2 regions of the Pseudarthrobacter kochi genome follow, and region 1 is predicted to be linked to the other one. Evidence: predicted binding sites of a transcription regulator. Region 1 holds the regulator's gene; the other holds the start of a gene.
What was found. The regulator LexA, encoded in region 1, represses DNA repair genes until DNA is damaged. The targets are predictions, from matches to a motif close to TCGAACANNTGTTCGA.

Region 1 (14,971 bases):
CTTCGCGGAGCAGCCCGGCGTTGGAGCCGCGTCCGAAGGCTGCGTCGAGGTCCACGAGGTGGACCCATTCCGCGCCCTGCTGCTGCCAGTTGAGCGCGGCTTCCAGCGGAGTGCCATAGCTTGTTTCGCTGCCGGCCTCGCCCTGGACAAGGCGCACGGCCTGGCCGTTGACGACGTCGACGGCGGGCAGCAGCTCCAGCACGGGCAGCGGGGTTTCGGTGGTCATCGGGGATCCTCGGCTCTTCAGGGGCGGCTAGTGGTCGGGGTGCTGCGGGGCGTCAGGAGGCCGGCAGCGTCAGGAGGTACGCGGCGAGCAGCGCCATCGCGGCCAGGACGTAGAACACGGCCTGGACCCAGCGCGGGCTCTTCTGCTGGCGGAAGGACAGCGCGCCGCCGACCAGCAGGCCGGCGAGCCCCATCAGCACTATGGACCACATCTAGGCGGTCCCGGCTTCCGTGGCCGCGGCTTCGGCGGTCCCGGAACGAACCCGCAGGCCCTCGACCCAGTTGCGCAACAGGCGCGCACCGGCGTCGCCGGATTTTTCGGGGTGGAACTGGGTGGCGCACAGGGGGCCGTTTTCCACGGCCGCGATGAACGGGGCGCCGTGCTCGGACCAGGTGACGAGCGGCGCTGCCATCCGGGGCTGGATCACGTCGAAGTCCCACTTCTGGACGCCGTAGGAGTGCACGAAGTAGAAGCGCTCGTTTTCGACACCGGCGAAGAGCCTGGAGCCCTCCGGAACGGACACGGTGTTCCAGCCCATGTGCGGCACGACGTCGGCGGGGAGGAGTTCGACCTTGCCGGGCCACTCCCCCATGCCTTCGGCTTCGGTGCCGTGCTCGACGCCGGCTTCGAAGAGGACCTGGAGGCCAACGCAGATGGCCAGCACGGGCCGGCCGCCGGCGACGCGCCGTCCGATCATGCGGACGGCGTCGACGGCCTTGAGTTCCCGCATCACCGTTTCGAACGCACCGACGCCGGGGACCACGAGGCCGTCGGCGTTGAGCACGTCCTCGGGCCCGGAGCTGAGGATGACCTCGGCGCCGGCGCGTTCGAGGGCGCGGACGGCGGAACGGACGTTGCCGGAGCCGTAGTCCAGGACTGTGACGGTGGGCTTGCCCTCGGGCGAGGCGGGCTTCCTCCCGGCGTCCGGGTTGATGATGGCGCCGCCCTGCAGCACCTTGCCGGTCACAGGGCACCCTTGGTCGACGGGATGCCCTTGACACGGGGATCCGGCTCGACGGCTGCGCGCAGGGCACGCGCGAAGGCTTTGAACTGGGCCTCGACGATGTGGTGCGGATCCCGGCCGGCGGTGACGTTCATGTGCAGGCAGATTCCGGCGTGCAGGGTGATGGCCTCGAAGACGTGGCGGGTCAGGGACCCGGTGAAGTGTCCGCCGATCAGGTGGTACTCCTGGCCGGCGGGCTCGCCGCCGTGCACGAGGTACGGGCGTCCGGAGACGTCGACGACGGCGTGCGCGAGGGCCTCGTCGAGGGGGACCGTGGCTTCGCCGAACCGGCGGATCCCGGCCTTGTTCCCGAGCGCAGTGCGCAGGACCTCGCCGAAGGTAATGGCAACGTCCTCGACCGTGTGGTGGACGTCAATGTGCGTGTCGCCGGTGGCCTTGACCGTCATATCGATCAGGGAGTGCTTGCTCAGCGCCGTCAGCATGTGGTCGTAGAACGGGACCGAAGTGCTGATGTCCGAGACGCCGGTGCCGTCCAGGTTGATCTCGACCAGCACGGAGGATTCGCTGGTGGTCCGTTCCATGCGTGCGGTCCGGCCCTCGGCAGCGGTTGATCCGGTGTTGCTCATGTGCGTGTCCTTTGGATGACGACGGTTGGATGACGACGGTGCCCGGCGAACAGGGCAGTGTGGATGTCCGGTGTTAAGTCTAGGCGGGCTGCACTGCGCGGCCGGCCAGGATCCGCTCGAGGGCTTCGAGGAAGGCTGTGGTTTCCGTCTCAGTCCCGGCCGTGACCCGCAGGTGCCCGGCAATGCCAACGTCCCGGATGAGCACACCGGCGTCGAGCAGCCCCTGCCAGATCTCGTGCGGGTTGTCGAGGCCGCCGAAGAAGACGTAGTTCGAATCGGAAGCAGCCGGCTTGAGGCCCATCCGCTGCAGCTCGGACACAATCCTGTCCCGCTGGCGCTTGATGTCCTCGACGTCTGCCATCAGCGCGACCCGGTGGTGCAGGGCGGCCAGGGCTGCCGCCTGGGTGATGGCCGAAAGGTGGTATGGGAGCCGGACCAGGCGCAGAGCGTCAGTGACCTCCGGCGCAGCCGCCATGTAGCCGACACGGGCACCGGCAAGGGCGAAGGCCTTGCTCATGGTGCGCGAGATGATCAGCCGTTCCCGGCCGGGCAGGAGCGTGAGGGCGCTGGGCGTGCCGTCGTGGGCGAACTCGTGGTAGGCCTCGTCGACGATCACGATGGTCTGGCTGGCTTCGCCGGCCTCGTACACGGCCTCCACGACGTCGAGCCCCAGGCCCGTGCCGGTGGGGTTGTTCGGGGAGCACAGGAAGACGATGTTGGGCTGGAGTTCGCGGACCTGGCGGGCGGCCGACTCGGCGCTCAGTCCGTAGTCGTCGGCGCGGACGCCCACGATGTACCCGGTGTCCGTGCCGGCGGCCAGCAGCGGGTACATGGAGTAGGTGGGAGGGAACCCAAGGGCGGTGCGGCCCGGGCCGCCGAAGGCCTGGAGGATCTGCTGGAGTACCTCGTTGGAGCCGTTCGCGGCCCAGATGTTGTCGGCGCCCAGTCCGTGACCCAGGTACTCCGCCAGGGCTTCGCGCAGCTCGGTGAATTCGCGGTCCGGATACCGGTTCAGGCCTGCGGCGGCGATCGTGACGGCCTCGGAGATGGCAGCCCGAACATCGGCCGGGACACCATGGGTGTTCTCGTTGACGTTGAGCAGGATGGGGACCTCCAGCTGCGGCGCGCCGTAGGGCGTCAGGCCGCGCAGATTGGTCCGGAGGGGAAGTCGGTTCAGGCGCTCTAACTGGTCAGTCACCTCACTAGTTTAAGTGAGATCGCCGCGGGCCCCGAAACTGTGACGCCCCGCAGGGCCCGGCTGACGGGGTCGAACGCGCTACTTGGACGGGATGAAGAGGGCCTGGCCCGGCACGACGCGGGCGGCGTCGAGGTTGTTCAGCTGGATGATATCGGTCACGACATCGCGGGGATCGCGCTCCGGCGCCACGGCTTCGGCGATGGCCCAGAGTGACTCGCCCGGCTGCACTGTCACGGTGACCGTGGGGGTCAGTGACAGCTCGGAGGCGGATTCCGCCGCTTTGGCGGGCGCGTTAAGGAAGCCGCTGAAGGACAGGATGAGGGCGGCCAGCAGGATCAGCGGCACGCCGATGAAGACGAAGCGTCCCCGCCGGGTGAGCTTGAGCGGCGCCTGCCGCACCCGCAGTGCGGGCGCTGCGGGATTGTGCCGGCGAATGGAACTGTCCCGGCTGATGGAGCTGTCCCGGCTGATGGAGCTGTCCTGGTTGGCCGGCGCATACCCGCCGACGGATGCACCGCCGTCGGGCCGGCCGTAGTTGCCGAATGCGTCGCGGCCGAAAGTGTCGTGAAACGCGCTTGATGCTGACATGAACTGAGCCCTCCTGGACCATACTGTGCCGCCCGGCGTACTCCACCTGCTTGCCGCCAACCGGTCTAACCTTCGAACAAAGAACCGAACGTCGCGCTGTGCCCGAGCAGTGCCCCAGCCTCAAACAGAGAATGACTAGAACACATATTCGAACCTTGCTTGTTCTGTTTTAGCACTTATTGACGAACATTGTCGAGACTCGCTAGAACAAATGTTTGAAAAAGCGGTGTGGCTGGCCTACGTTTGAGTCAAAGAACAACCACTTCTGCAGTTGATCAGCAGGGTCTGACATTTCAGGCCGGAAGTTCCCGGCATCCGCAGCCACGGCGGCCGGGCGGAACGGAAAGGCGTTGGCGAACATGGCAGCACAAGCCACTGGCGGCAGGGCCACCCAGCGAACCCCGCAGGCAGCCCGGCCCCCCAAGAGCCTCACCGTCCGGCAAAAGAAGATCCTGGAAACCATCCAGCGCTCGGTCACCGACAACGGCTATCCGCCGTCCATGCGCGAGATCGGCGACACCGTGGGACTGGCCAGCCTGTCCAGCGTCACCCACCAGCTCTCACAGCTGGAAAAACTTGGCTACCTGCGGCGCGATCCCAAACGCCCCCGGGCCATGGAAGTGCTGATGCCGTTGACCCTCGATGAGGGAACCCCAAAGATTTCCGGGGCCGCGAAGTCCGGCGGGCTGCGCACAGTGGGCGGATTGTCCGTGTCCGAGCTGGCCAGCGCCACCGACACCGCCATGGTGCCGCTGGTGGGCCGCATCGCCGCCGGCGGACCGATCCTGGCCGACCAGGTCGTGGAGGACGTCATGCCCCTGCCCCGCCAGCTGGTGGGCCACGGGGAACTCTTTATGCTCAAGGTCGCGGGAGATTCCATGATCGATGCGGCCATCTGCGACGGCGACTGGGTGGTTGTGCGCCAGCAGGGCGACGCCGTCAACGGCGACATTGTCGCCGCATTGCTGGACGACGAGGCAACAGTCAAGACGTTCCGCCAGCGCGACGGCCACACCTGGCTGCTGCCGCAGAACACCCAGTACGAGCCCATCCTCGGCGATCACGCCGTGATCATGGGCAAAGTCGTCTCGGTGCTTCGCTCCCTCTAGGACCGGTCGGCACCAGCACCGCAGCACTAGCAGCGGCCCGCGCGTCCCGGCCCCGCCCCCGTCCGTAGTCAGCTGGCTGGCTGGCCGGATTCTTTCGCGAGCCGTTCCAGGGCCGCGAGGGCGATGGCGGGGTCGGTGGTGGGCCAGAAGGGCGGCAGGGCAGCGCGGAGGAATCCGCCGTAGCGTTCGGTGGACAGCCGGGAGTCCAGCACGGCCACCACTCCCCTGTCCGTCGTTGTGCGGATCAGCCGGCCGGCGCCCTGGGCCAGGCGGATGGCGGCGTGGGTCGCGGAAACGCTCATAAAGCCGTTACCCCCGGCCTGGGCCACCGCGCGGGACCGCGCCGTCATCAGGGGATCATCGGGCCGCGGGAACGGAATCCGGTCGATCACGACGAGGCGGCAGGAGGCCCCGGGCACGTCGACACCCTGCCATAGGGACATGGTGCCAAAGAGGCAGGTGTCCGGTTCGTCGGCGAACTGCTTCACGAGCGCCGTCATGGTCGAATCCCCCTGGCACAGGATGCTCATGTCCAGTCGCGGCCGCATGGCCTCAGCGGCGTCCTCCGCCGCGCGCCGGGAGGAGAACAGGCACAGGGCCCCGCCGCCGGAGGCCCGGATCAGCTTCTCGAGCTCGTCGAGGGCTTCCGGAGAGGTGCCGCGGCCGGGTTTGGGCAGGTGCTTCGCAACGTAGAGGATGCCCTGTTTCGGGTATTCGAAAGGCGAGCCGACGTCGACCCCGGTCCAGCTGGGGGCGCCGGGTCCGACCAGGCCGAGACCGCCGGCAGCAGGTTCGAAGGCTGACCCGATCGCCAGGGTGGCCGAGGTCAGGATGACGGTGTGGTCCGCGAACAGGCCCTCACGGAGCCGTCCCGCGACGCTGAGGGGGGCGACGTTGATCAGGGCGGGCGCGGACTCGTCGGGCTGGGAGTAGCCCTGCTGTGGGTCGAAGGTGCTGTTCCTGGAAAACCAGACCACTTCGCGGTTTTCCCGCGCCGCCAGCAGCCGTTCGCACAGCTCCAGGATCACCATGAGGCGGGACCGCGCGAGCTGCCGGCCGCCGTCGGCCGTGTTGGCGCTGTCCCCTTTGGAGTCGGAGAGCGCCGCGCGGCAGGCGTCCCGCAACTGGTCCACGCAGTCCAGCTGTTCGCTGTTGAGGCCGTTGGGCATGAGTCCGCTGGGGACCCCTTCGATGGCGAGTTCGAGGTTGGACGCGGCGTTGTTCAGGGCATCAACGGTGATGCCGGTGTGCTTCCGTGCCCCGGACGCGGCGGCGTGCACCATCGCGACGGAGAGCTGGCCGGAGACGGCACCGGTCACCCGGTCCTGGAGTTCGTGGGCTTCATCGACCACCACAACGTCGTATTCGGGCAGCACGGCAAGGCCCTCGAAGGCGCTGACGGCCAGCATGGCGTGGTTGGTGACCACGACGTCGGCGTCCGCGGCGTTCCGGCGGGCCAGTTCGCTGAAGCATTCGGCAGCGAGCGGGCATTTCTGCGCGCCAAGGCACTCCATCGAGGTGACCGAGACCTGCCGCCAGGCGCGGTCTGTCACCCCGGGCAGGAGTTCGTCGCGGTCCCCCGTCACGGTGTCCTCGGCCCATTCGCGCAGCCGGACGACTTCCTTGCCGAGCTGGGACGAGGGTCCGCCCATCGCCGCGGCGAAATGCGGCACGGAGGTATCCTCGCCGAGCGAGAACAGCTGCCCTTCCGAGGGTTCTTCCGAGGGGAAACCGCCGTCGAGTTTGTGGCGGCACACGTAGTTGGAACGGCCCTTGACGAGGGCGATCTTAACGGGCCGTTCGAGCGCCGGGGTGATGGTCTTCAGCAGCCGGGGCAGGTCGCGGCCGACAATCTGGGTCTGCAGGGCCAGGGTGGCGGTGGAGACCAGGGTGGGCTTGTCGCTCACGAGCGAATGGGCGATGAGCGGAATCAGGTACGCCAGGGACTTGCCGGTGCCGGTTCCGGCCTGGACCAGCAGATGGTCGCCGCTGTCAATCGCGTGCGCCACCTGCCGGGCCATTTCGTGCTGGCCGTCGCGGCTCTGGCCACCCATGCCCGACACGGCACGGTCGAGGAGTTCGATGACGAACTCCTCGCCGGCCGGGCCGCCTGTCCTGGCTGAACGCTTTCCGGCGGATGCAGTCTCCCCGGCGTCCGTCCCGGCGGGGTCCACTGGTGCCGGGCCCTGAGTTGCCGGGTCCTCCCCCGCCGGATCGCCCGTGTCTGTGTCCGCCCCGGTCACCGCTGCCTCAGTCATTGCTGATGAACGAATCCAGTTCAGCGGCGAATCCTTCGCGCACCATCACGACGGCGCGGGTGCCCGCTTCCTCGTGGTCGAGGCTGACGATCTCGGCGTCGGTCTCGTGCAGCTTGCTGAGCAGGTCGCCGCGGTTGTACGGGATCATCAGTTCCAGCTTCACGCTGGGCCGCGGGATGCCTTCGCTGATGGCCTTGAGCAGTTCCGGGATGCCTTCGCCCGTGCGTGCCGAGACCACAACGTGGCGCGGTTCGCGCTGCTTGAGCCGTTCGATCACGAAGGGGTCGGCGGCGTCGGCCTTGTTCAGGACGATGATTTCCGGCACCTTGCGTGCGTCGACTTCGCTGAACACCTTACGGACCGCGGCGATCTGGCCTTCCGGATCCGGGTGGGAGACGTCCACGACGTGCAGGATCAGGTCCGCGTCGGCGACTTCCTCCAGGGTGGAGCGGAAGGCCTCCACGAGCTGTGTGGGCAGCGAACGGACGAAGCCGACAGTGTCGGCGAGGGTGTAGCCCAGCCCGTCCGAGGTCTCCGCCTTGCGGACCGTCGGGTCCAGCGTGGCGAACAGGGCGTTCTCCACGAGGACACCGGCGTCGGTCAGCCGGTTCAGCAGCGAGGACTTGCCGGCGTTGGTGTACCCGGCGATCGCGACGGAGGGCACAGCATTACGACGGCGGTTGGCCCGCTTGGTCTCGCGGGCCGGCTTCATCGCGGCGATTTCACGCCGCAGCTTGGCCATCCGGGTGCGGATCCGGCGGCGGTCCAGTTCGATTTTGGTTTCACCGGGACCACGCGAACCCATGCCGGCACCCGCACCGCCCACCTGGCCACCGGCCTGGCGGGACATCGAGTCACCCCAGCCGCGCAGGCGCGGGAGCAGGTATTCGAGCTGGGCCAGTTCCACCTGGGCCTTGCCCTCGCGGCTCTTGGCGTGCTGGGCAAAGATGTCCAGGATCAGGGCGGTGCGGTCGATGACCTTGACTTTGACGATGTCTTCGAGGCTGCGGCGCTGGGACGGGGCCAGTTCGGCGTCGACGACGACGGTGTCCGCGCCGGTGGACATCACGATGTCCTTGAGCTCCTGGGCTTTGCCGGAACCGAGGAAGGTTCCGGGGTCGGGCTTGGCGCGGCGCTGGACGATGCCGTCCAGGACCTCCGACCCGGCGGTCTCGGCGAGGGCGGCGAGTTCGCGGAGCGAGTTCTCGGCATCGGCGAGGGTTCCTTCGCTCCAGAGACCGGCCAGGACGACGCGCTCGAGGCGCAGCTGCCGGTATTCGACCTCGGTGACGTCCTCGAGTTCGGTCGACAAGCCGGCGGTACGGCGCAGGGCGTGCCGTTCCTCGAGGTCCTGCTGGTCGCCGTCGTACGTGCTGTGTCCCTCGTCCAGCCGGGAGATCGCCTGCGCCTTGCCGAGCACCGACGTGGGCCCACCGGCAGCCGGGGCTGCCTTCCGGGCAGGGGTGTCCTTGGAGAGGATCCGGTCGATGACAGCCTGGATTTCCGCAGGACTCATGTCCTGGGCTGCTGAATCGGGTCCGGTGTTGGGCTGACTGGTCATGGTCTCCTTTAGAGGTTCGGCAGTTTCAGAATAGTGCCGATCGGGGCTGGGTGGGGCGGTATTCGCGCTGGGCTGACGACTATTGGTCAATCGGTGTCTCCTGGATGCCTGCGGCAGCGGTGCCGGGGGCAGGGTGGGCTCCGCGCAGGAGCGGTGAGAAGGGGGAACAGGCGTGGTGGTCGCCTTGGGGAGGGAGAGACTGTCCGCCCGGCCGCGCTCCAGTGAGCACTGCCAAACTCCAAGAGGGTCGGGCGCCAGCGGTGGGTCCTTTTCAGGAGCATCGTGGGGTGGCGCACTGAGCGGAAGGTAACTACCTGCGTCGCTGCGGGGACGGGTGTTAACCCGTGCCGGCTACTTGAAGTTCAGGAACATGTCTTTAAGACTAGCAGATGGGAAAGGCACCCCCGGTCCCCCGCCGCGGTTTCGCCTGCGGGCCGTCAGCCAACTAATCTGGGCAGTTATGGAGTCTGCACACTATTTCAGCGCCCAGCCTGCCGGGCCGTTCACCCGCAAGCCACTGACCGTGGAGCTGGCCGGTGAAACCAGGCAGTTGCAGACGTCCTCGGGCATCTTCAGCCCGGACAACATCGACAAGGGCACGGCCGTGCTGCTGGCCGAGGCTCCCGCCCCGGCACCGCAGGGCACGCTGCTGGACATCGGCTCCGGCTGGGGTCCGATCGCGCTGACCATGGCCCTGCGGGCACCGCACTCGCAGGTCTACGCCGTGGACGTCAACGAACGCTGCGTAACGCTGACCAACGAAAACGCGGCCTTGCTGGGACTGGGCAATGTCACGGCCAGCACGCCCGACGCCGTCGACCCGGAGCTCCGCTTTGATACCATCTGGTCCAACCCGCCCATCCGGATCGGCAAGGACGAACTCCACGCCCTGTTGCTCCTCTGGCTGCCGCGGCTGGCGCCAGGCGGTTCCGCGTGGCTTGTCGTGCAGAAGAACCTGGGCTCGGATTCACTGCAGCGCTGGCTCGCAGCGGAGCTGGACAGCAGCTTCACCGTGACGCGCGAGAGCACCTCAAAGTCGTTCCGCATCCTTCGGGTCAGGAAAGCGTCCCGCTAGCCACGATCACCGCGGGTCCGCTGAGCTCGACGTGCTCGTGGCCCTCCGCACCGAGGAAGAACTTCACGCCGACGGCGCCTCCCGGGACGTGGACGTTCCAAACGTCCGGGGCGCCCTGGCCGGCCCAGTGGCGGATTGCGACCGCTGCGGCACAGGCGCCGGTGCCGCAGGATTGCGTTTCCCCGACTCCCCGCTCGTGAACGCGCATCGTGATGGTGCCGACGCCCTCATGGACCAGCGGCTCGGAGGGCACAACGAACTCGACGTTGGTGCCGTGGGGCGGGGCCGGATCCACGTGCGGAGCGCTAAACAGATGCGTGGCCTCCAGCTCGGCGAGTTCGGCCAGCGCCACGACGGTGTGCGGATTGCCCATGCTCACGGACAGCGCGGGCCGGGCGACCTCCAGCCCCGCCGCGCTGACCAGCGAGTCCATGGCCCGCGCGGTGGCCTCGCCCGGGAAGATGAACTCCCAGGGACCCATGTCGACGGCGTAGCCGCCGGCGGTGCGGACGATCGTCTTGGCGCCGCCACGGGTGCCGATGGTCAGTGACTCGCCGGCGGGGAGGTCTACGAGGCCTTCGGTGATCAGGAAGTGCACAAAGACGCGGACACCGTTGCCGCACATCTCGGACAGCGAGCCGTCTCCGTTGCGGTAGTCCATGAACCATTCAGCGTCCGGGTGGTGCGTGAGCAGCTGCCGGCCCTCGGCGAGCAGCCGGGACGGGACGGCGCGGATCAGCCCGTCGCCGCCGATTCCGCGGTGGCGGTCACAGAGCGCGGCGACCTGCTCCGGGGTTACTGCCAGGGTGCCGTTGGGGTCGGCGAGGAGCACAAAGTCGTTGCCCGTCCCGTGGCCTTTGGAAAACTTGAGTCCGCTCAGGGCTGCAGTGTCACCGGTGGGGTTGCGGTCAGCGGCCACGGCCAGGGTTTCGTCCATGCTCCAAGGTTACCGTTCCGGTGCGGGCCGCCGGAAAATGCCCGCGTCAATCATCCCGTCATTGGGCGCCGTCAAAACAGCGCCGTCAAAACAGCACCGTCAAAACAGCACCGTCACTTGGCGCCGCCGCAGAGCGCGGCGGCCTTCGCCACGAGTTCCGGGTCCTGCCAGTCGACCCAATGGATGCGGGGGTCGGCCCGGAACCAGGTGAGCTGGCGGCGGGCGAACTGCCGGGTGGCGACAATCGTTTCCTCCGCTGCCCGCGCCGTGTCCGATTCGCCGTCGAGGACCTTGAGGAACTGGGAATAGCCGAGGGCACGCGGGGCTGTGCGGCCGAGCCGGAGTCCGGCGGCGTCGAGCCTCCGGACCTCTTCGAGCAGCCCGCCCTCCACCATGGCGTGGACCCGGCGTGCGAGCCGTTCCCGGAGCTGTTCCCGGTCCACCTCGAGCCCGATCTGCACGGCGGGCTGGAAATACTCGCGGGTGGGCATAAAGGAACTGAACGGCCGCCCGGTCAGTTCGAACACCTCGAGGGCACGGACAATCCGGCGTCCATCGCCAAGCCGGCCGGCGGAGACCGGGTCCACGCCTTCCAGCCGCGCCCGCAACGGCGCCGGTCCGCCGGATTCCAGTTCCGCTTCGAGCCGGCCCCGGATGGCAGGATCGGTACCCGGGAATTCCAGCACGTCCAGCGCGGCACGGACGTAGAGTCCGGAACCGCCGGCCAGGATGGCGCGTTTGCCGCGGGCTTGGATGCCGGCCATGAGCTCCCGGGCCTGCTGCTGGAAGTCCGAGACGCTGGCTTCCTCGGTGACGTCCAGGATGTCCAGGAGGTGGTGTGGCACTCCCCTGCGTTCGGCCTCGGTGATTTTCGCGGTGCCGATGTCCATACCGCGGTAGAACTGCATGGAGTCGGCGTTGATGACTTCGCCGTCGAGCTCCAGTGCCAGCGAGACGGCAAGATCGGACTTGCCGGAGCCGGTTGGCCCGACGACGGCGACGACCGGCAGAGCCGGTAATGCGCCGTCCGGTGTGGGTCCGGCCCCGATGTCGGCTTTGTCGGCTTTGTCGGCGGACCCTTTGCCGGCCGCGGCGTCCTGCGGAGCTGTCACGGACTAGCGGCCGCGGACGGGGAGGGTGGGCATGCCCAGCGAGACGCCCGTTGTGCCGGAAGGGGACCCGGGCGCGGGTGCGCCGCAGGAGTCCGCCTGCGACCTGTCCCAGGCATCGCCGGCGCGGGAGCGCCGAAGGCTGTAGTCCTGCGCCGACGCCGGGTCGGCGACGAGGTGGAACGCCGCGGCCTCGGTGATCGTCACAGTGACGAGGTCGCCCGGGCGGGGCGACTCGGCGCCGTCGGGCACGGAGAAGTGGACGAGGCGCTGGTCCTGGGCCCGGCCGGAGAGCCGGTGGGTTTCCTCGGATTTACGTCCGGAGTGGGCCGTGACCATGACCTCCACGCGCCGGCCGAGCTGGCGGGCGTTCTCCTCGGCGGCGATCTTGTCCTGCAGGGCGGTGAGGCGTTCGAAGCGTTCCTGCACCACGGCCTTGGGGAGCTGGTCCGGGAGCTCCGCGGCGGGCGTGCCCGGCCGCTTGGAGTACTGGAACGTGAAGGCGGTGGCGAAGCGGGACTTCTCCACGACGTCGAGCGTGGCCTGGAAGTCCTCCTCGGTCTCGCCGGGGAAGCCGACGATGATGTCCGTGGAGATCGCGGCATGCGGGATCTTCCCGCGGACCTTGTCCAGGATGCCGAGGAACTTGGCGGAACGGTAGGACCGCTTCATGTCCTTGAGGACCTTGTCCGAGCCGGACTGCAGGGGCATGTGCAGCTGCGGCATAACGTTCGGGGTCTCGGCCATGGCGTCGATGACGTCGTCGGTGAAGGCGGCGGGGTGCGGACTTGTGAAGCGGACGCGTTCCAGGCCGGGAATATCACCGCAGGCGCGCAGCAGTTTGGAGAAAGCCTGCCGGTCGCCGAATTCAACGCCATAGGAGTTCACGTTCTGGCCCAGCAGGGTTACTTCGATGGCGCCGTCGGCAACGAGGGCCTGGATCTCGGCCAGGATGTCGCCGGGGCGGCGGTCCTTTTCCTTGCCGCGCAGGGCCGGGACGATGCAGAAGGTGCAGGTGTTGTTGCAGCCGACGGAGATCGACACCCAGCCGGCGTAGACCGAGTCCCGCTTGGTCGGCAGCGTGGAGGGGAAGACGTCGAGCGACTCGAGGATTTCGAGTTGTGCCTCGTTGTTGTGGCGGGCCCGTTCCAGCAGGGCAGGCAGGGCACCCACGTTGTGGGTGCCGAAGACGGCGTCCACCCAGGGGGCCTTCTTGAGGATGGTGTCGCGGTCCTTCTGCGCCAGGCACCCGCCGACGGCGATCTGCATTCCGGGATTGGCGGCCTTAGCCGGCGCCAGCATGCCGAGGTTTCCGTAGAGCTTGTTGTCGGCGTTTTCCCGCACCGCGCAGGTATTGAAGACCACGACGTCGGCCAGTTCCCCGGCGGCGGGGACATAACCGGCGGCTTCGAGCATCCCGGACATGCGCTCGGAATCGTGCACGTTCATCTGGCAGCCGAACGTCCGCACCTGGTACGTGCGGGCCTGCGGCGCGGAGGGCTGTGCCGCGGCGCCAGGTGTTGACGAGGCGTCGGTGGAAGGGGTGGTGCCGGCTGCTGGGGAGGGAATGGTCAAACTCACCTGTTAAGGGTACCGGGTCGGCGCGGCCCCGGGGCGTGCTCAGGAATCCGGCTCGGCTCCTGCGCCGGAACATGCCACAGCCTCGTCGAGGACGTCGCCCACGATCCGGAAGGCCTGCGAGGGCTGGTAGCCCTTGCGGGCGAGCATGGAAGCCAGCCGGCGGGTGGTTTTGTCCCGCTCGGCGCGGTCCTCGAACCCGGTCACGCCCCGGAGTTTCCGCTGGACCAGTTCGCGGGCCGCGGATTCCTCGTCCTCGTCGCTGAGCTGTTCCAGCGCGGTGGCGGCAGTTTCCGCCTCAATGCCCTTCTCGGCAAGTTCCCGCCGGAGCGCGCCCTTGGCGAGTTTGCGGCTCTGCGAACGGGACCGCACCCACATGTCGGCGAAGTCCGCGTCGTCAACGAGTTTCACTTCTTCGAAGCGGTCCAGCACGGCTTCGGCGACGTCGTCCGGGACGTTGCACTCGGCCAGTTTGCGGGCGAGCTGCAGCCGGCTCTTGGGCGAGTTGGTCAGCTGCCGCAGGACAATGGCACGTGCGACCGCTGCCGGGTCCGCGTCACGGTCCTGTTCGGTGGAAGGACCCGCACGGCGGGTCCCCTTCCCCGCACGTTCCCCGGGCCCGTCTCCGGGTCCGTGAACGCCGGTCAGGCCGGTCAGGCCCGTCAGGCCGGGGGCAGGATCCCGGGAGGGGAATCCTGCCCCTTTGCGCGGCCGGCGGTTAGAAGCCGTCAACGGCCTTCAGCTTCGGTGATGCCTCGGTCTCGGCGGGGGCCTTCACTCCGACGCCGAGCTTTTCCTTGATGAGGCGCTCCAGCTCGGCAGCCAGCTCCGGGTTGTCGCGCAGGAAGCGGCGCGAGTTCTCCATGCCCTGGCCCAGCTGGTCACCGTCGTAGGTGAACCACGAGCCGGACTTCTTGATCAGGCCGTGTTCGACACCCATGTCGATGATCCCGCCTTCTCGCGAGATGCCCTGGCCGTAAATGATGTCGAATTCGGCGATCTTGAAGGGCGGCGCCATCTTGTTCTTGACGATTTTGGCCTTGGTGCGGTTGCCGACGGAGTCCGCGCCCTCCTTGAGGGTCTGGATCCTGCGGACATCGATGCGGATCGAGGCGTAGAACTTCAGCGCCTTACCACCGGTGGTGGTTTCCGGTGAGCCGAAGAAGACGCCGATCTTTTCGCGCAGCTGGTTGATGAAGATGGCCGTGGTCTTGGTCTGGCTCAGGCGGCCGGTGATCTTCCGGAGCGCCTGGCTCATCAGGCGGGCCTGCAGGCCCACGTGGCTGTCGCCCATGTCGCCTTCGATTTCGGCGCGGGGAACGAGGGCCGCGACGGAGTCGATGACAATGACGTCAAGGGAACCGGAGCCAATCAGCATGTCCATGATTTCCAGGGCCTGCTCGCCGGTGTCGGGCTGGGAGACCAGGAGGGCATCCGTGTCGACGCCGAGCCTGGCGGCGTATTCCGGATCGAGGGCGTGCTCGGCGTCGATGAAGGCGGCAATGCCGCCCAGGCGCTGGGCACTGGCGACCGCGTGCAGGGCCACCGTGGTCTTACCGGAGGATTCCGGACCGTAGATTTCGACAACGCGGCCGCGGGGCAGGCCGCCAATTCCCAGGGCAATGTCCAAGGCGATGGAGCCGGTCGGAATAACCTCGATGGGCGCACGGACTTCGTCGCCAAGGCGCATGACGGAGCCTTTGCCGAACTGCTTGTCGATCTGGGCAAGCGCTGCGTCGAGC
Region 2 (14,971 bases), on a different contig from region 1:
GCCAGGTCGATCAGTTCCTCGGGGACGTCGGCCTCGCCGCCGTTGTCCGTCTCGCCCAGGAACACGGCGTTCCCGCAGTAGACATCGGTCAGGACTCCGGTTTCTTCCAGGACCAGCTGGGCGGCGCGGCGGTTAGGGGCGAGGTTCAGGATTTTGCCTTCCTCGTTGAGGTAGAAGTGCCAGTCGTAGCTGCTCACGGCTTCGATGTTTCCGGCCACGAGGGTTTGCAGGTTCGCACACGATGCGTCGATGGTTTCGACCCGTGCGGGTTCGCGTCCGTTGGCGGGGATGATCAGGGCGGTGCAGGTGCTCATCAGGGGTTGTCCTCTCAGGTGGTGCGGTGGGGGTGCGGTGCCCCGCCGCTGTCGGCGGGGCACCGGCTCTGGCGCTGGTTAGGCGGCGTTGACCGTGTAGGGCATCCGGTAGCGGGACGGAAGTTCGGCGGCGGCTTCCGGGAGGTCATCCGGGCCGTGGGCCTGTCCGTTCTTCCAGTGGAAGAACGCCTGTTCGGTGATCGCGTCCCATTGGCGGGCCTTGGTCCGGTAGTAGGTGCAGCTCACGTCTCCCTCGCAGTACGTGGCGACTCCGAACAGGTTGCCGATGCTGTCAGCGGTCCGGGTGGCCGCGACCATGACATAGGGCCACTGGCCCAGGTCCCAGCCATCGCAGCCCCAGCTGGGGATGACGGCCCAGCCTTCGGCTTCGATGAGTTCCATCCAGTCGTAGCCGCCGTTCTCGTGGTAATCGCCCAGCACGGTGACGCCGTCGATGGCTTCCCCGGTGTCCTTAGTGGTCACCGTCTTGGTTGAGATTGCGTTCATGGTGTTGCTCCTTCTTGTCCGAGAAGTCGGGGTGAGTGGGGCGGCGTAGGTGACCGGCCAGCGTCCCTGCTCCCCCGTTGTTTTTTTGTTGCTGGCAAGCTCGCTTGCTCGGCGGCCGACGGAGGCCCGTCCACCCGCAGGGCAAGGGGAAGGAAATTCCTGGAGGAAATCAGCGACGCAGGAGCGCCGGAGGGACATTTCCTGCACCGCAGGCCCCGACGAAGGAGGGGCTGGACGGGCTGGAGCGGACGCCTAGAATCCGCAGGACAGCAACACAAAAACGTCGCAGACGTAAGAACAGGGCCAGGGTCACCGGAGCCCTGCGACGGCGAACCTGGACCCAACAGCCGGCCGCGCCAGCGGACGCCCGCTTCGGGTCATTGGCCTGAAGCGTAACGGAAACCTGTGCGAGCCCTGCTGGCATGCTCGTGGTTCAACGGCGCGTTGCTATTGCCTCGGCGGCTCCGGGACAGCCGTTTGGCTTAGCATCGCCCGGGATAGCGTTCGGTATAACCGTCATGGCTGGCGGCTATCCTAGCGCTGACAGGCATCACCTGTGCGGCGGGTTCGTCGGCACTGGAAGACGGGACGACGACATGCCACGCACAAGGGTTTTCGCCGGCAATAGCTGCGAGATTTGCGGGCGGACTATCCCCGCGAATGGCACAAGCATCGCGCAGCAGCGTAAGGCCCGATTTTGTTCGATGACCTGCCGTCGCGCCGCATCGACCTCCCGCGATCTGACATGTGAACAATGCGGCAAGGCCTTCAGCGCGGCCGCCACTCGGGAACGTGCCCGCTTCTGCTCAGTTGCATGCCGCGCCGCGGCCGGGCGCAGGGACGTCACCTGCGAGCACTGCGGCAAATCGACCAGCTTCAAAGCCAACCGGGCGAAGCGTCAACGCTTCTGCAACCGAACCTGTATGTTCGCCGCGTTGGGCTGCTCCATTTGCTCCAAAATCCGCCCCGTGGATAGGCAGGCGGCCGGAGACAAGTTTTGTTCGGACGATTGCGCGGTGACGGCTCACCTTGAGGAACAGGCGGCCCAAACCGGGCAAATCTTCGCCGTGTGCAGCGGATGCAAGAGGATACGCCCAGGCGATGACTTCACGAAAGAAAAAACCAACCGCAACGGTCTCGCCAACGAGTGCAAAGACTGCGCCCGCGGCTATTACGAGCAAAACAAGGACAGGTACCGGCTGCGGCGCTACGTCTCCCGAGCAGCGCCGGGAGGCATCGTCATTGAGTTCACGCCGGCCCAGAAGGCGGCACGCTTCTCGCTTTGGGGCAGACGCTGCTGGATGTGCGGAATCGAAGGCGCCACACAGGAGGACCACGTCAAGCCCATAGTCAAAGGAGGTTCCCACTGTTTGTCCAACCTGAGACCCATCTGTCGTTCCTGTAACTCATCAAAGGGCGGCCGCTGGCCTCTGGCCCCGGACAAGCTCCGCGCAAAATTCCGTCACCCCAACCCACGGACCGGAAAGGACCAGGAGATTCCTCGCAAGCCTCGCGTCGAATGGACCTGCCCCCAGTGCAACTCCACATTGATGATCAGGGCTCACCAGGCAGATTCCATAAAACACTGCTCCAAGAAGTGCAGCACTGAATCCCGCCGGACACGCTACGTGGTCAAGAAGTGCCTCAACCCGCTGTGTCGAAAACGCTTTGAGGTCCCCGATCGCAAAGGGCCGAGCGAACGGAAATTCTGTTCTATCGAGTGTGCCTGGATTGCTCGGGACCGGCCGGCCCACTGGGGCGGCATAGCCGACGGCCAGCTCCGGCTGTTCTAGCCGCCGAGTCTCGGTGAATGAGGTTAGTCCGTCCCGAATCAAGGTGCATGCTGCGGTGCCTGGCGGGAAGGTGCTGCCCCAGAGGTTCTGCTGGTACTGGCCGTGCTCTTTTCGCGGTTGCTTTGGGGTTCGCTGGTGCTGGTCGGCGTTGATCTTGCCATCGGACAGGCCAGCCCCCGGCGATATATTCATGGTGGCGTTGAACGTAGCGATTGCCTGGCGAAAAGCCGGCACCATGTGCCGGCTCTTTCTGTTTACCTCGGAAAAAAGACATCTCACGGTGCAGCTTCGATGCTGCAGGGACTCTGCGGGAGTTCCCCGCGGCGGAAGTGCAGCCGCCACGGTAGCAGCGGCAGGCCGGCCGACGGCTGGCGGGCCTGCCCCGCACCGGTCTACGAGTCCTGCCGGAACAGTGCCGTGAAAACGGGCCCGGTAAGAGGTCGTCGAGGCCGCCAGGGCTGTCAGTGACAGCACGAAGTTCATCAGCGATTCCATGAGGTCCCCGTTGCCTCCCCTCCCCCCAAGAGGCCAGGGAAGTCAGGTAGAACCCTGCCGCGCAGTTCAGAGCTGGGGGCCGCCGCCACTGGTTCGCTTGGCCCGGTCATTCTTGTCCGGGGTTTCCGGCACGATGCGCTGCAGGAGCGCGTCGTGCGCCTTTTGCAGTGTCTCTGCTCTGGCCTCGGCCGCGGCCAGCCTGGCAGCTGCGCCGGCTGCGATGTTGCTGGCCTGCTGTTCGGCTGTACGTGCCTGCTCCAGCTGCGCCTTCATCGCCGCGGCCTCGGATTCCAGCGCGGTGATCCGGGCAGTGAGCTCGGTGACGGCCGCGTCCTTCTCGGCACCTACTTTGTCCAGATCAGCGACGAGTTCGGAGATCTCCAGCGCCAGGTCCTTCTTCTCCTGCGCCCAGACCGCTTCGGCGGCGGCGTGCCGCTCATTGGCCAGGGCGGACGCTTCGGCCCAGCAGGCCCCGGCCAGGCGAGCGGCCTGTTCCAGCACTGCCGCCGGCGTCGCGGCAACCTGCCCGCCCGCGGCCTGCTTCTCCTCGACCCACTCCTTCAGGTAGCGGGTGGCATCGGCGTTGCTCACACCCGCCGCTGCCCGCACCGTCGAAACGGTAGGCCGCCGCTCAGCACTGATCTGCTCCGCAGCAGCAAACACGCGGTCTTTCACACTCAACGCCACGGCGACAACCTTATAAGTAGTAGGAGTAGTAGTAACAAAACTACTACTCCTACTACTACTTGGCAATACCGCCGGTCGAAATGCCTCCTCGGCTCGTCGTTTCCGCGGCCTCCGGGAACCGGCGGCCCGGCCGGACGCCGGGACCGCGCGCCGGGGGCCCGCGTTCGCCGCGCCCGCCCTGCCGGGGAGGGTCGTGGCAGGATGGAGCCACTATGGACAGGCGGTTGCGGCGCGCTCCGGACGCGGAATGGGTGTTGATGTACCGGCTCGGGCTGAGCCGGAAACGCATCGCTGAGCTGGTTCGCGTTCATCCCGCCGTCGTCGGCTATCACTTGGTCATCGCCCGCCGCCGGGATCTGGAGCTTGAGGCCGAACACGAGGCCGCTGCCGGCGCCAGAACCGGCCCCTCCCCCAGGAGCCTTGCCCGGATGGAGGAGGTCATCGCCTGGATTACGACCGAAAGCCGGCTCCCCCGTGGCCACTCGGAGAACAGGGGTGAACGCTCGATGGCCCGGTGGCTCTCTGAGCGCCGGCGCGAAGCAGCCGAAGGCACCCTTGACCCGGCCTACAGCCATGGTCTTGCCCGGGTTCCGGCATGGGCCGGGAACCACAGGGCATCTGCGGACGAAGCCAGGTGGCACGACCGGCTTGCCGAGCTCGTGGATTTCCGGCAGGAAGGCAACGACTGGCCTCGCCACCACGACTATGACTCAGAGCGGGAACACACTCTCGGAGTCTGGATCCACGCCCAGCGGTACAAATGGCGCCGAGGCGACCTCGATCCCGTGAAGGTCAAGCTCCTGGACGACGCCGTTCCGGGATGGCAGACGGGGAGGACCCGGGGCCGGCCTCCCCGGCGGTGACCGGGACATCGCGCCTCCCGCCGCCGGCCAGCGGTCATGACGTCACTGCTGCTAGTAGACTCAGAGCGGCTCTCCAGTCCCCTCAGCTTGGAGAGCCGGGAGCCTCCGCGTTTGAGTCCTGGACTCGCGCGGAGGCTTTTCTCATCCACCAGCAGAAGAAGCTCGGGCTGCTAGCAGTTGGCGCTCAAACCGGACGCGACCTCGGAGAGAGGGCATCGATGACCGGGCCGTGGCCCCTTAGGCGGCCGGTACTGCGCCGCGGACTCCCGCGCGCGTGCGGCCGGGAAGCGGCGCGACGCTTTCAGGGGCCGGGTGCGGAGTCGGTTGAGGAAGTCAGGCCGGGGCTTCCATCACGGCGAGCGGCAGTTCGCGGTGGATAAGGTAATCGCACGCTGCCGGGCCGGTCATTCTCAGACCCGGGCACCGTCGTCCACGGTGTTCAGTGCGGACTTTAGCTGCGCGTAGACCGGCGCTGAACTGCTTGCCACCCACGGGTACAACGCCATCGAGCCCGCACCAGCTCAGGTACAGGCCATACAGTTCCTCGACGCTGAGACCGTCCCCGTCCGGATCTGCGGCGACGCATTCAGTAAGGAAATCTTCCAGTGGTGTCTTCGTCATCGTGGCCTCCTGCATCCTGGCGGCGTGGCCACGCAAATGAAACAGCAACAGCATGAATGTGAAGCATGACCGGCCCAGAAACGGACGTAAAACACTAAGAATCTAGGAGCACCGATTTCCCCTGTCAACAGGATCTTCCGGAGTGAACCCGGTAGGCGCCATTGGCTGCCTCTGTATGTCCGAGGCAGGGGCCGCGGAGGCCGTCCACAAGCCGAAACAAAGGAACAGCGAGGGCCCGCCAGGTTGTGCCCACTGGGGTCAAGCGGAGCCCTCCGCACAGCTCAGGGCTGTCCCCATTGGCGTACAACCCGTCCCGCCAGCGGCCCGGTCCGGAACCCGATAGTTCCTTTGTCGGCCCGCCCCAGTACACTTGAAATGAATCGAACATATATTCGAATAAAGGTGTGTTGTGGGCGTTGCTGTTGGTCCCCGCGTGATAGATGCGGGCGCATCGTTGTTGTCGGTGCTGATCTCTCCGGTCGCTGTGGCGGCCGGATACCCCTCGCCCGCGCAGGACTACTTTGATGGCCGGATCGACCTGAACGAGCACCTGATTAAGGACATCACCAGTACCTATGTCGTGCGGGTGTCCGGGGACTCGATGGAGGGCGCCGGGATCAGCGACGGCGACGAACTGATCGTCAACCGTGCCCTGGAACCGGTGGACGGGTCCGTGGTCGTTGCGGTCCTGGATGGGGAGCTGACCATTAAACGGCTGCGGATCACCGGAACCGGGGTGGTGCTGCAGGCGGAGAACCCGTCCTACCCGGACATCCGGGTGCCGTCGTTGTCGGACCTGGTCGTGTGGGGCGTCGCAACCCGATGCCTTCATTACGTCTAGGGCCGGTCGTGTCCAAGCCGGCGGTGATGCGGCATCTGCCGCAGATCGCGCATGTAGATGTGAACTGCTTCTATGCCTCGGCCGAGCGGGCGTTCGACCCGTCTCTGGAGGGCCGGCCCGTCATCGTGCTGTCCAACAACGATGGCTGCGCCGTCACCCGCTCCCCGGAGGCCAAGGCCCTTGGTATCGCCATGGGTGAGCCGTGGTTCAAACTCGCCCCGCGGGCCAAGGAATGGGGACTCGTGGCCCTCTCGAGCAACTACGAGCTCTACGGCGACATCAGCGCCCGCGTGATGGAACTCCTCGGCCGGTACTCGGCCTGGCTGGAGGTCTACAGCATCGACGAGGCGTTCCTCGGCGTCAAAGGCACCCCGGAGGAACTCCTGGCCCTGGGCCGGACCATGAAGAATACGGTGAAAAGGAATGTCGGGGTGCCGGTCTGTGTGGGCATCGCGCCCACGAAGACCCTGGCAAAACTGGCGAACAAATGGGCCAAAAACAACCCAGCCTTCGACGGGGTCTGCCACTGGGACTCCGTGCCCGCCTCCGACAGGGAATCGCTGATGCGCCGCCTGTCCGTGATCGAGATCTGGGGCGTCGCCACCCGGCTGACCAAACGCCTCAACGCCTTAGGTGTCCATTCGATCTTTGATCTGTCCCGGGCCGACCCGGTGATGATCCGGGACCGTTTCTCCGTGGTCATGATGCGCACCGTCCTGGAACTCCAGGGAACCCCCTGCATCCCGATGGAGGAAGAACGCATCGGCCGGGACCAGCTCATCTTCTCCCGCTCCTTCGCGACCCCCATCACTACCGCGGCCGGGATCCGGCAGGTCATGAGCGTCTACGGCCAGCAGGCCTCGGCACGGCTGGCCAAACACGGGCTCCAGGCCAAGGTCCTCACCGCATTCGCCGGCACCTCACACTTCAACCCGAAAGACACCTCCTACCCCTCGGTGTGCGTGCCGTTGCCGATGCCGACCGCGGACCCGGTGATCCTGACCAGGGCCGCCCACGCGCTACTGCCCCGCATCTGCGAGGGCATACGGTACGCCCGTGCCGGAATCATGGTCACCGACCTGCGACCCAGCGGCAACCAGGCGCCCCTGTCCCTGTTCGAGAACCCGCACGAGGAACGCCACGTCGGAACCCTCCTCGAAGACATCACCCGCCGGTACGGGCGCGGATCCATCGGCCTGGGTCATGGAGGCATCCGCGGCGGACCGGACTGGACCATGAAACGGGACATGCTCTCCCCCCGCTACACCACCCACTGGGACGAACTCCCCCTCGTCAAAGCCGCCTAAACACCCGCCCGACAGCATGACGAAAGACTGCACCACATGACCACCATCATCGAAGCCCCCACCCGGACCAACGATCTTCAGGTCCGGACGGACCCGGCAGGCAAGCCCCTCGCCATCCGCCACGACGGACGGATCTGGCTTGTCGATCCCGACACGGAATCCCAGCACTGGTTCGGACGAGACGCCTGGTGGGACACCCGCCGCACAGCAGCCGTCGGCAGCGGCGACCTCGTCAGCATCGAATACTGGCAAGTTCAGGTCCGCTCCGGCACCCATTCCGCCCTACGGACCGCCACGCTCCGCCGGAACCCGCTCTCCACGCACTGGCTCCTGGACAACATCAGCGACGCCGACGAAACAACCGAAGAAGAGTGAACGGCCAACCCATCACCGATCAGACGTGGGCAGGAATCCGGACGGAATTCACGCTCCCGACCCTGCAGCAGGTACGCCGCCGGCTCTCCGAGCTCATGGAAGACCCCGAACCCGTGATGCGCCAGCTCGTCCGCGTCTTCATCGACGACGGCACCTTCTGCCCGGGCTTCCAGTTCCTCCCCGGCGGACAGCTCCGCCCCACCGTCGTTGTGCTCTTTCAACGTGCGATGGAGCTGGACATACCGCACAACTACTTCACGCTCTGGATGGTCACCCCTTCCAGAGCCCTTGCCGGATCCCGCCCCGTCGACCGGCTGAAAGGCGACCCCGCTCCCCTGTTCCTCGCGCTGGAATCCTACCGCTGGCGCTAGCACCGGCTCTTGACCGCACCGGCGGCGTGGGTAGCGTTGGCCCATGGGACTCATCTACGACAACCCGGACCTGGCTGCCCTGACACTGACGCGGCTCGCCGCCGAAGAATCCGAAGGCCCCGGCGCCCTGGAGTGGCGCATGCTGGAATATCTCGGCGACCTGGAACAGCGCAACGGCACCGCATTCCTGGAGCTGGTGGCCATCACCCTCGCCCGGGTCCATTTCAAATCCCTGGACGAGCTGGCCCGGGCCACCGGCGACGATTCGGCAGCATTGCTGGACGCCGCCGAGGTAGAGGCGCTGGAGGACCCGTAGGGTCAGCCAAGCAGCTTAAATTTCATGCGACAGAAGCCGAGTCCCCAGCGTCAACTATGCGGCCAATCTTCTTGGCGACTGCAGCCGGCCTGTGGGGCGATGTCAGCGTTCCGAATCGCGGAGTGACGTGCACGACTTCAAATGCGCCTCCGCCTGTCCACGATGTCTGAGAGGTAATCCCGCCGCGGTCTGTTCCGTCGACGACCGCTTGAAGTCGTGGGAGCGTGAAATCTAGTACCGTCTGCGTGATGCGTTCGACAGCAATCCAACGCCTGTGCATCTTGTGTGCGGTTGCCGCCGTGGTGCCTGACCCCGCGAAGAGGTCCACGACAAGCTCACCCGGCTTCGTAGCTATGTGGATGATGCGTTCCAGCAGTTCCTCCGGTTTTGGAGTGTCGAAGACTTCAACTTCAGGGAAGAGTTCAAGGAGGTGTCGCTTGGCGTCATCGTTGGTGCCTACGTCGGCGGAACCCCAAACCGTGAAGGGAACCAGTCCTCTCAACTGGTGGGCGAACAGTTTCAGACGGGGCGAGCCGTTACCATTCTTGGGAAACCAGATCCTGTCATCCGCCAATAAGCTTTCGAAGGTTGGTTCTGTGGCGTACCAGCTGCGACCCCGCGGAGGACGCAAAACCGTTCCTCCGGGCGTCACAATGTCGTACTGCTGCGCTTTCCGGAATCCAGGTGCTGTAAACGGTGCGTCGGTCCAGGGTCCACGGGGATCGTGGTCGCGATTCAACAGGTTGGTTTCGTCCTTCACCAGAAGGTTGCGGGACGTTTTCCACGCCCGAGGCCCACTGGGCGCGTAAACCAGAATGGTGTCGTGATTTGAGGAGAAAGCCGCGCGGCTATCTCGGGTCGTCTTCTTCTGCCAGACAATCGATGTGACGAAGGCCTTCTCACCGAAGACCTCATCCATGATCATGCGGGCCCTGTGGACTTCGGAGTCATCAAGGTGGACCCAGATACTGGCATCCTCCGTCAGATGCGGCTTTACGGCGGCAAGTCTGTCACGAAGCATTGAGAGCCACATCGGGCGCTGCATGGTGTCGTTGTACTGGCGAAAATTGACCTGTGTGTTGAACGGTGGATCGATATAGACAAGACGGACCCCGCCCTCCAGAGCATCCGTGTTCATCGCCAGTCCTTCGATGGCATCAAGGCCATCGCCGATTACTAGAATGTTTGACCGGCGGTCTAAGTTAGTGGAGGTCAGCGGGGTGAGCTTTGGTGAGTTCTTGAGGAGTTCATCGGTTGGCTGAAGCCACTCGTACCCGGTGAGGCCTGAGGCCCTCAGCGTGAGCTCTTTGTTTGGCCACACCAGCTCTACAAAGTCACTCATGCTCTTCACCTCGGGTCTAGGGTCAGCGACCCAATGTCGGAGGCCACCTGTTCAATACAATTCACAATGATCTCACGAGCCAGCTGCCAAAGTTGGCAGGTCTAGCCGCGGAGGCCCACAATTTTCGACACGTTGATGCCCACGACGAACGTCACGATCTCGTCGGCAGAAACCGAAGCTCGTGCCAGCAAGCCCTTCCTTAAGTGGGCTGGCGGGAAGAGCCGTCTGCTACCTAAAATCCTTCCGTATGTGCCGGATAGCTTCGTCAATTACCACGAGCCGTTCTTGGGCGGCGGTGCCATGTTCTTCGCAGTCCAGGGCAGGATTCAGGGCCGCGCCCACCTCACCGATCTCAACGAAGAACTCATCAACGCGTGGATCGCCGTCCGTTCACATCAAGACGAACTGCGTCCACTCCTCGCCTGGTACAAAGAGCGCGACTCAAAGGACTTCTACTACGAGGTGCGAGCCGCAACCACAGAAGGCCTCGTGGCCCGCGCAGCGCGTTTCATCTATCTGAACCAGACATCCTGGAATGGGCTGTGGCGTACAAACTCCAAGACGGGCGCCATGAACGTTCCATGGGGCGATCGACCCTTCCGCGGCCTGACCGATGAAGCGCTTCTTGGTCTGCAGAACACGCTCTCCGTCGCCGACGCGTACTTTGGAGACTTCCGCGAAGCATGCTTACGTGCGGAGCCAGGGGACTTCGTCTATCTCGATCCTCCCTATCTGCCCGTATGGTCGAACTCGGACGAGAAAGAACCGACCTCAAAGTTCAACAAATACACCTCCAAGGTCTTCGGCCTGCCAGACCTGCAGGAACTGGCTGATATCTGCACGGTCCTAACTGCTCGGGGTGTTCGATGGGTCATGTCCAACCGTGACAACGAACAGGTCCGGGACCTTTTTCCGGATGCAGATATCATCGGGTTCACAACGCACCGCTCGATAGCCGCGCAAAGCAAGAGGGCCGTGGAAGCTCGACGTTCCCCCGAGACCATCATTATCGGAAAGTAGGATCCCTCTTGGCCGCACAACCCGTAGAAGCAGTCTGGATCTGGTACTTCGGAAAAACCGCTCAGAAAGCCACCTACGGCCGGTTCGACGGAGACACCAGCTACACAAAGGACTACTTACAGGTATCCGGATTGTGCCGAGACCTTATGGCAGACCTCCTACCGCCGAATGATGGGGGTGAACGTACCAACCTGACTTTCAAATGGCCTGGCGGCCAAGCTGAAGGGTTTGTCAAGCACTCAGTGGACAGGCACCACCTCACCTGGCGCACGGTTCTGGGAGCGCCAGCTCCTTGGAGGCTCAGCGTGACACCGACCCCTAGCGGTCCGGGCACGATTCCTGGCAACCCTGAGGGGGCCACGGCCAACGAGGCTGACAGCCACCTCGAGGCGTTCGAGGAGCTTGGGGTTAAGGCGTACCTTATGGCAATAAAGCTCCACGGAGAGACCAACGTCCTCCATATCCGCGCATACATTCAAGACCCGACACCAGAGTTGAAGTTTGCTGACACAGCAGCACTGCCCCAGGCCATTCAGGCAGTCGTAGCGAAGGCAATTCCTACTCGGTCTTGCGCGTCAATCTTGCTCGAAGGTGGAGGGGCAGCACTAACCCCTGACGTTGCCGAAGTCCTGCAGAAATTCGAAGATAACCCGAATTTGCTTTTCGTTGGTCCGCCAGGCACCGGCAAGACCGTGCTGTTGGAGCGACTCACCAAGTACATCGAGAACCCGGGCACTGGGATTCTCTTCGATCCCAGCAAGAACCACGACGCGTGGTCCGAAGAATCGGCATCCCTCGCTCCTGGAAAAACGCGCACAGTGGTCCTGCACCCCAGCTACTCCTATGACAACCTCGTCCTCGGTCTAATGCCCGAGCCGGCCGCCAATGGTGGGGTTGCAATCAAGGTGGCCACTGGGCCACTCGTGAATCTCGCTCACTATGCGTCAGCGGGCGAGAATGCCGCGATCCTGATACTTGACGAGTTCAATCGCGGCAATGCCGCCGCGATACTCGGCGATACTCTCGCACTGCTCGACAAGGACAAGCGCGGGACAGCATTCGTCGACCTTCCGTACGGCGACTTGAAGGTTGACGTGCCCGGCGAGTTTGCGGCCGACGGAGTTACCACCGTCAACTCTCGATTTACATTGCCACCAAACCTATGGATTGCCGCCGCGATGAACAGCAGCGACCGCTCTGTTGCCCCATTGGACGCCGCTCTTCGTCGCCGCTTCTCCATCGTCGAGATGCCGCCCGATTACGAGGCACTGAGCCAGCACGTAAGTGCCGATGCTGAGGCCGACCTCACTCTTCCCTGGGAACTATGGACGTCCGGTGCCGTCAGTCATCTGGCCGTCGTGCTCCTGAGAGCTATGAACGATCGCATTGATGCTGTCTTGGGCCAGGACTTCCGTCTGGGCCAGAGCAATTTTTGGCATGTTTCGGGTGACTCGGCTACTGAACGGCTGCATTCGCTCGCCGTGGCATGGGACCGCAGGGTCACCCAAACCCTCCGCCTCGCTCTCCAGGACAACGACGATCTTCTGGGTGCTCTCCTCATCGCCGGTACGTCCGACAAAGCTGTCAAGAATAACGGAACGCAGGCGGCATGGTGGAAGGCGTCCGATTCTTCGCTGGGAACCTACGGAAGTCCGCGGCTCCACTTCAATGAACTGGCAGCGCTGGAGACGGGAGAGCTACATACTGAGCTTCTGCGCCTCGCCGCTCTGTGATGGAAGACCGCGTCAGATTCCGGGAACACATACCGGGAGACGCAACCACCGAGACGGCAAAGGCCATCGAAGAGGCAGTCGGACGCTTGAAGATCGAGCTGGCCCCGACTCTCAAACAGTTCGCACGACCAAATAATCAGATCGAGCTTCGTAACCTGGTCGGCTCCGTCCGGCTGGGGAGCGGAGCTGTCCTTGAAGTCGAACCCAAAGTGGGATCCGAGGTCAATTGGACCGAAGCAGTCGTCCAGTTACTCACAGACAGCACGCGCATATCGGTAACCGGATCACAACGCTCGAAACTCGGGCCTCGTCGAAATGACCTCTCCACAGCCGTCGCCTTCGAATATGCTCGCCGTCTGGAGCGCGCGGTAGCCCAAGAAGGCCCCATTCAAGTCTATGAACACCACAGGCTGACTTCCCGTCGCTTGAACGGACATCTCAACGTCGGGAAGTGGGTAAGGAGCGCTCTGCTCGATCCGACAATCTTTCCCATCGAGCGGGACGACTTGACCGTCGCAAATGACTTCACCCGTGGCCTATCCATCGTCGCCGGTAACTTCCGGCGAACCGTAAGCGATGCCAGCCTCTTTTCGCGCCTGCGACTTCTGGAAACGTCCGTGATCCCCGGCCACCCCGCGCCAACCTACGTTAATCCGGCCGTAGCCAACCGAAATTTGCCATCTCAATGGGCAAAGTACAAGCCAGCCTGGGACATTGCCGCCGCCGTCCTGAAGAACCGCTCAATCGTGGGAGACCCCGGTCGTTCCATAGGTCTAGAAGTCGCGGTCGAACCCTGGCCACTGCTCGAGACGCTTCTAGGACGTGTCCTGAGCGCTGTGGCGCGGACACCTGGGATGCAAATTGACGTCGGGACGAAGGGAAAGCACCCATTACTCTCAAATGCCGGAGCAACTGCCACCAATGTCATTCCCGATGGCGTCCTTAGCCAACGAAGTAAGATCGTGGCCACTTTTGAGGCAAAATACACACTCCCCGGGGAAACACCCCGCGACAAACATGTATATCAAGCCCTCGCCACGGCCGCTGCCCTTCATTCGCCCCTCTCGATCATCGTGTATCCGGGCGACGAGCCTATAAAGAGATACGAAGTTACCGGGTTTAACAGCGCACCTGCCCACCTGGTTACAGTCGGGTTGAAGATGTACAGCTACAACCGTGGGGACGGCGACGAGCAGCGGGCTGCGATCATCCGGCAGATCCTTGCATCAGTTCCAGGTCCTTGACATGGCCGCCGAATTCGCTGCTGTCTGGCCCATAGAGGTTCGACCCACGTTTCGGTTTCGCGGGCGAATCTGCGATAGTCCGTTATGCTGGACCTCGCTGCCTACACAACTTTGCTAGTCCGGAGTCTGTGGCTGACAGTACGTGGAAGAAGTTGCGCGCGAGTGGCGGAACGGCAGACGCGCTGGCTTCAGGTGCCAGTGTCCGAAAGGGCGTGGGGGTTCAAATCCCCCCTCGCGCACGCAAAGTAGTGAGTCGAGGCTCATTTTGATACACCCCGGTCTTCGGACCGGGGTTTATTTCTTTGGTCGATTCCGAAAGATGTCTTTGGTCTGGGGCGGATTATTCGGAACCGGGGGCTTCCGGCACGACGCATTGCAATAGCGCCTCGTGTGCTTCTGCAGGGTGTCTGCCCGCGCCTCGGCCGCGACCACCCTGGACGTTGCATCGGCTGCGGTGCTGCTGGCCCGCTGTTCGGCTGTTCGTGTCTGCTCCAGCGGCACCGAGAAAATAGCCGCGACGTCGTGAGACCTCACCGTGGGGCCGAGCGAGACTACGCCCGACTATGTCCGGCAACACGACACTGTTTGGAGCCCGCCGGCGAACAGTCGATGCTGTGGCATCCTCAAAACATGAACGCGCCGGACCACACCCCCAAAATCCTCGACCTGAAGGCTTGGGAGACACTTCGAGACTCCCACGCCGCGTACATGGCAGGCACATCGCGATCATACGACGAGGTCCTCACCGAGGTCGCAGACCGAATTCGCGCGACGGCCAGCATCGGCAAGGCCGACATCGGAGCCTTGCTGTTCTGGAAGCGCCTCCGCGGGGATACTCCCTGGGTTCGCGAACTGATGATCAAGCCCGAAGAGGAAGTCAGGGTGATAACGGAGAAGGCCGTCTCTGCTGTCACCGATGTGTCACTACCGGTACCTGCGGCGGCTTCTGCCGGCCGGGCGGCGCTCTCACCGCTTCCCGGCTTCAAAACGGGAGATGCACTGGCTTCAGCCCTTCTGCTAGCCGCAGCTCCCGAACGAATGGCGGTATACGACGAGCGGGCCCAAACCGGGCTGGAGACTCTCGGCCTCTCTCTCTCGCCTGCGCGCGGAAGGTACGGACGATACATGGAACTGGTCGAAGA

Region 2: the regulator LexA is predicted to act here: its motif matches at 5,661-5,676, upstream of ACZY0Y_RS14480 (LexA family protein).

The regions. Positions count from the first base shown of each region.
Region 1 covers NZ_JBVAYV010000003.1:49,392-64,362, forward strand. Annotated here, with positions in the region: gene priA (bifunctional 1-(5-phosphoribosyl)-5-((5-phosphoribosylamino)methylideneamino)imidazole-4-carboxamide isomerase/phosphoribosylanthranilate isomerase PriA) at 1-226, opposite strand, end outside; gene ACZY0Y_RS02390 (CG2302 family histidine operon protein) at 279-437, opposite strand; gene hisH (imidazole glycerol phosphate synthase subunit HisH) at 438-1,193, opposite strand; gene hisB (imidazoleglycerol-phosphate dehydratase HisB) at 1,190-1,816, opposite strand; gene ACZY0Y_RS02405 (histidinol-phosphate transaminase) at 1,896-3,014, opposite strand; gene ACZY0Y_RS02410 (LysM peptidoglycan-binding domain-containing protein) at 3,093-3,602, opposite strand; gene lexA (transcriptional repressor LexA) at 3,962-4,711, shown strand; gene ACZY0Y_RS02420 (ATP-dependent DNA helicase) at 4,780-6,969, opposite strand; gene hflX (GTPase HflX) at 6,962-8,530, opposite strand; gene ACZY0Y_RS02430 (class I SAM-dependent methyltransferase) at 8,991-9,605, shown strand; gene dapF (diaminopimelate epimerase) at 9,586-10,542, opposite strand; gene miaA (tRNA (adenosine(37)-N6)-dimethylallyltransferase MiaA) at 10,656-11,591, opposite strand; gene miaB (tRNA (N6-isopentenyl adenosine(37)-C2)-methylthiotransferase MiaB) at 11,658-13,232, opposite strand; gene ACZY0Y_RS02450 (regulatory protein RecX) at 13,272-13,757, opposite strand; gene recA (recombinase RecA) at 13,948-14,971, opposite strand, start outside.
Region 2 covers NZ_JBVAYV010000031.1:779-15,749, forward strand. Annotated here, with positions in the region: gene ACZY0Y_RS14450 (DUF3846 domain-containing protein) at 1-314, opposite strand, end outside; gene ACZY0Y_RS14455 (hypothetical protein) at 393-821, opposite strand; gene ACZY0Y_RS14460 (HNH endonuclease) at 1,340-2,614, shown strand; gene ACZY0Y_RS14465 (DNA-binding protein) at 3,176-3,796, opposite strand; gene ACZY0Y_RS14470 (helicase associated domain-containing protein) at 4,009-4,659, shown strand; gene ACZY0Y_RS14475 (hypothetical protein) at 4,993-5,280, opposite strand; gene ACZY0Y_RS14480 (LexA family protein) at 5,690-6,121, shown strand; gene ACZY0Y_RS14485 (Y-family DNA polymerase) at 6,148-7,428, shown strand; gene ACZY0Y_RS14490 (hypothetical protein) at 7,465-7,803, shown strand; gene ACZY0Y_RS14495 (hypothetical protein) at 7,800-8,174, shown strand; gene ACZY0Y_RS14500 (hypothetical protein) at 8,218-8,490, shown strand; gene ACZY0Y_RS14505 (site-specific DNA-methyltransferase) at 8,513-9,832, opposite strand; gene ACZY0Y_RS14510 (DNA adenine methylase) at 9,968-10,852, shown strand; gene ACZY0Y_RS14515 (McrB family protein) at 11,158-12,585, shown strand; gene ACZY0Y_RS14520 (5-methylcytosine restriction system specificity protein McrC) at 12,585-13,829, shown strand; tRNA gene ACZY0Y_RS14525 (tRNA-Leu) at 13,986-14,068, shown strand; gene ACZY0Y_RS14530 (hypothetical protein) at 14,460-14,971, shown strand, end outside.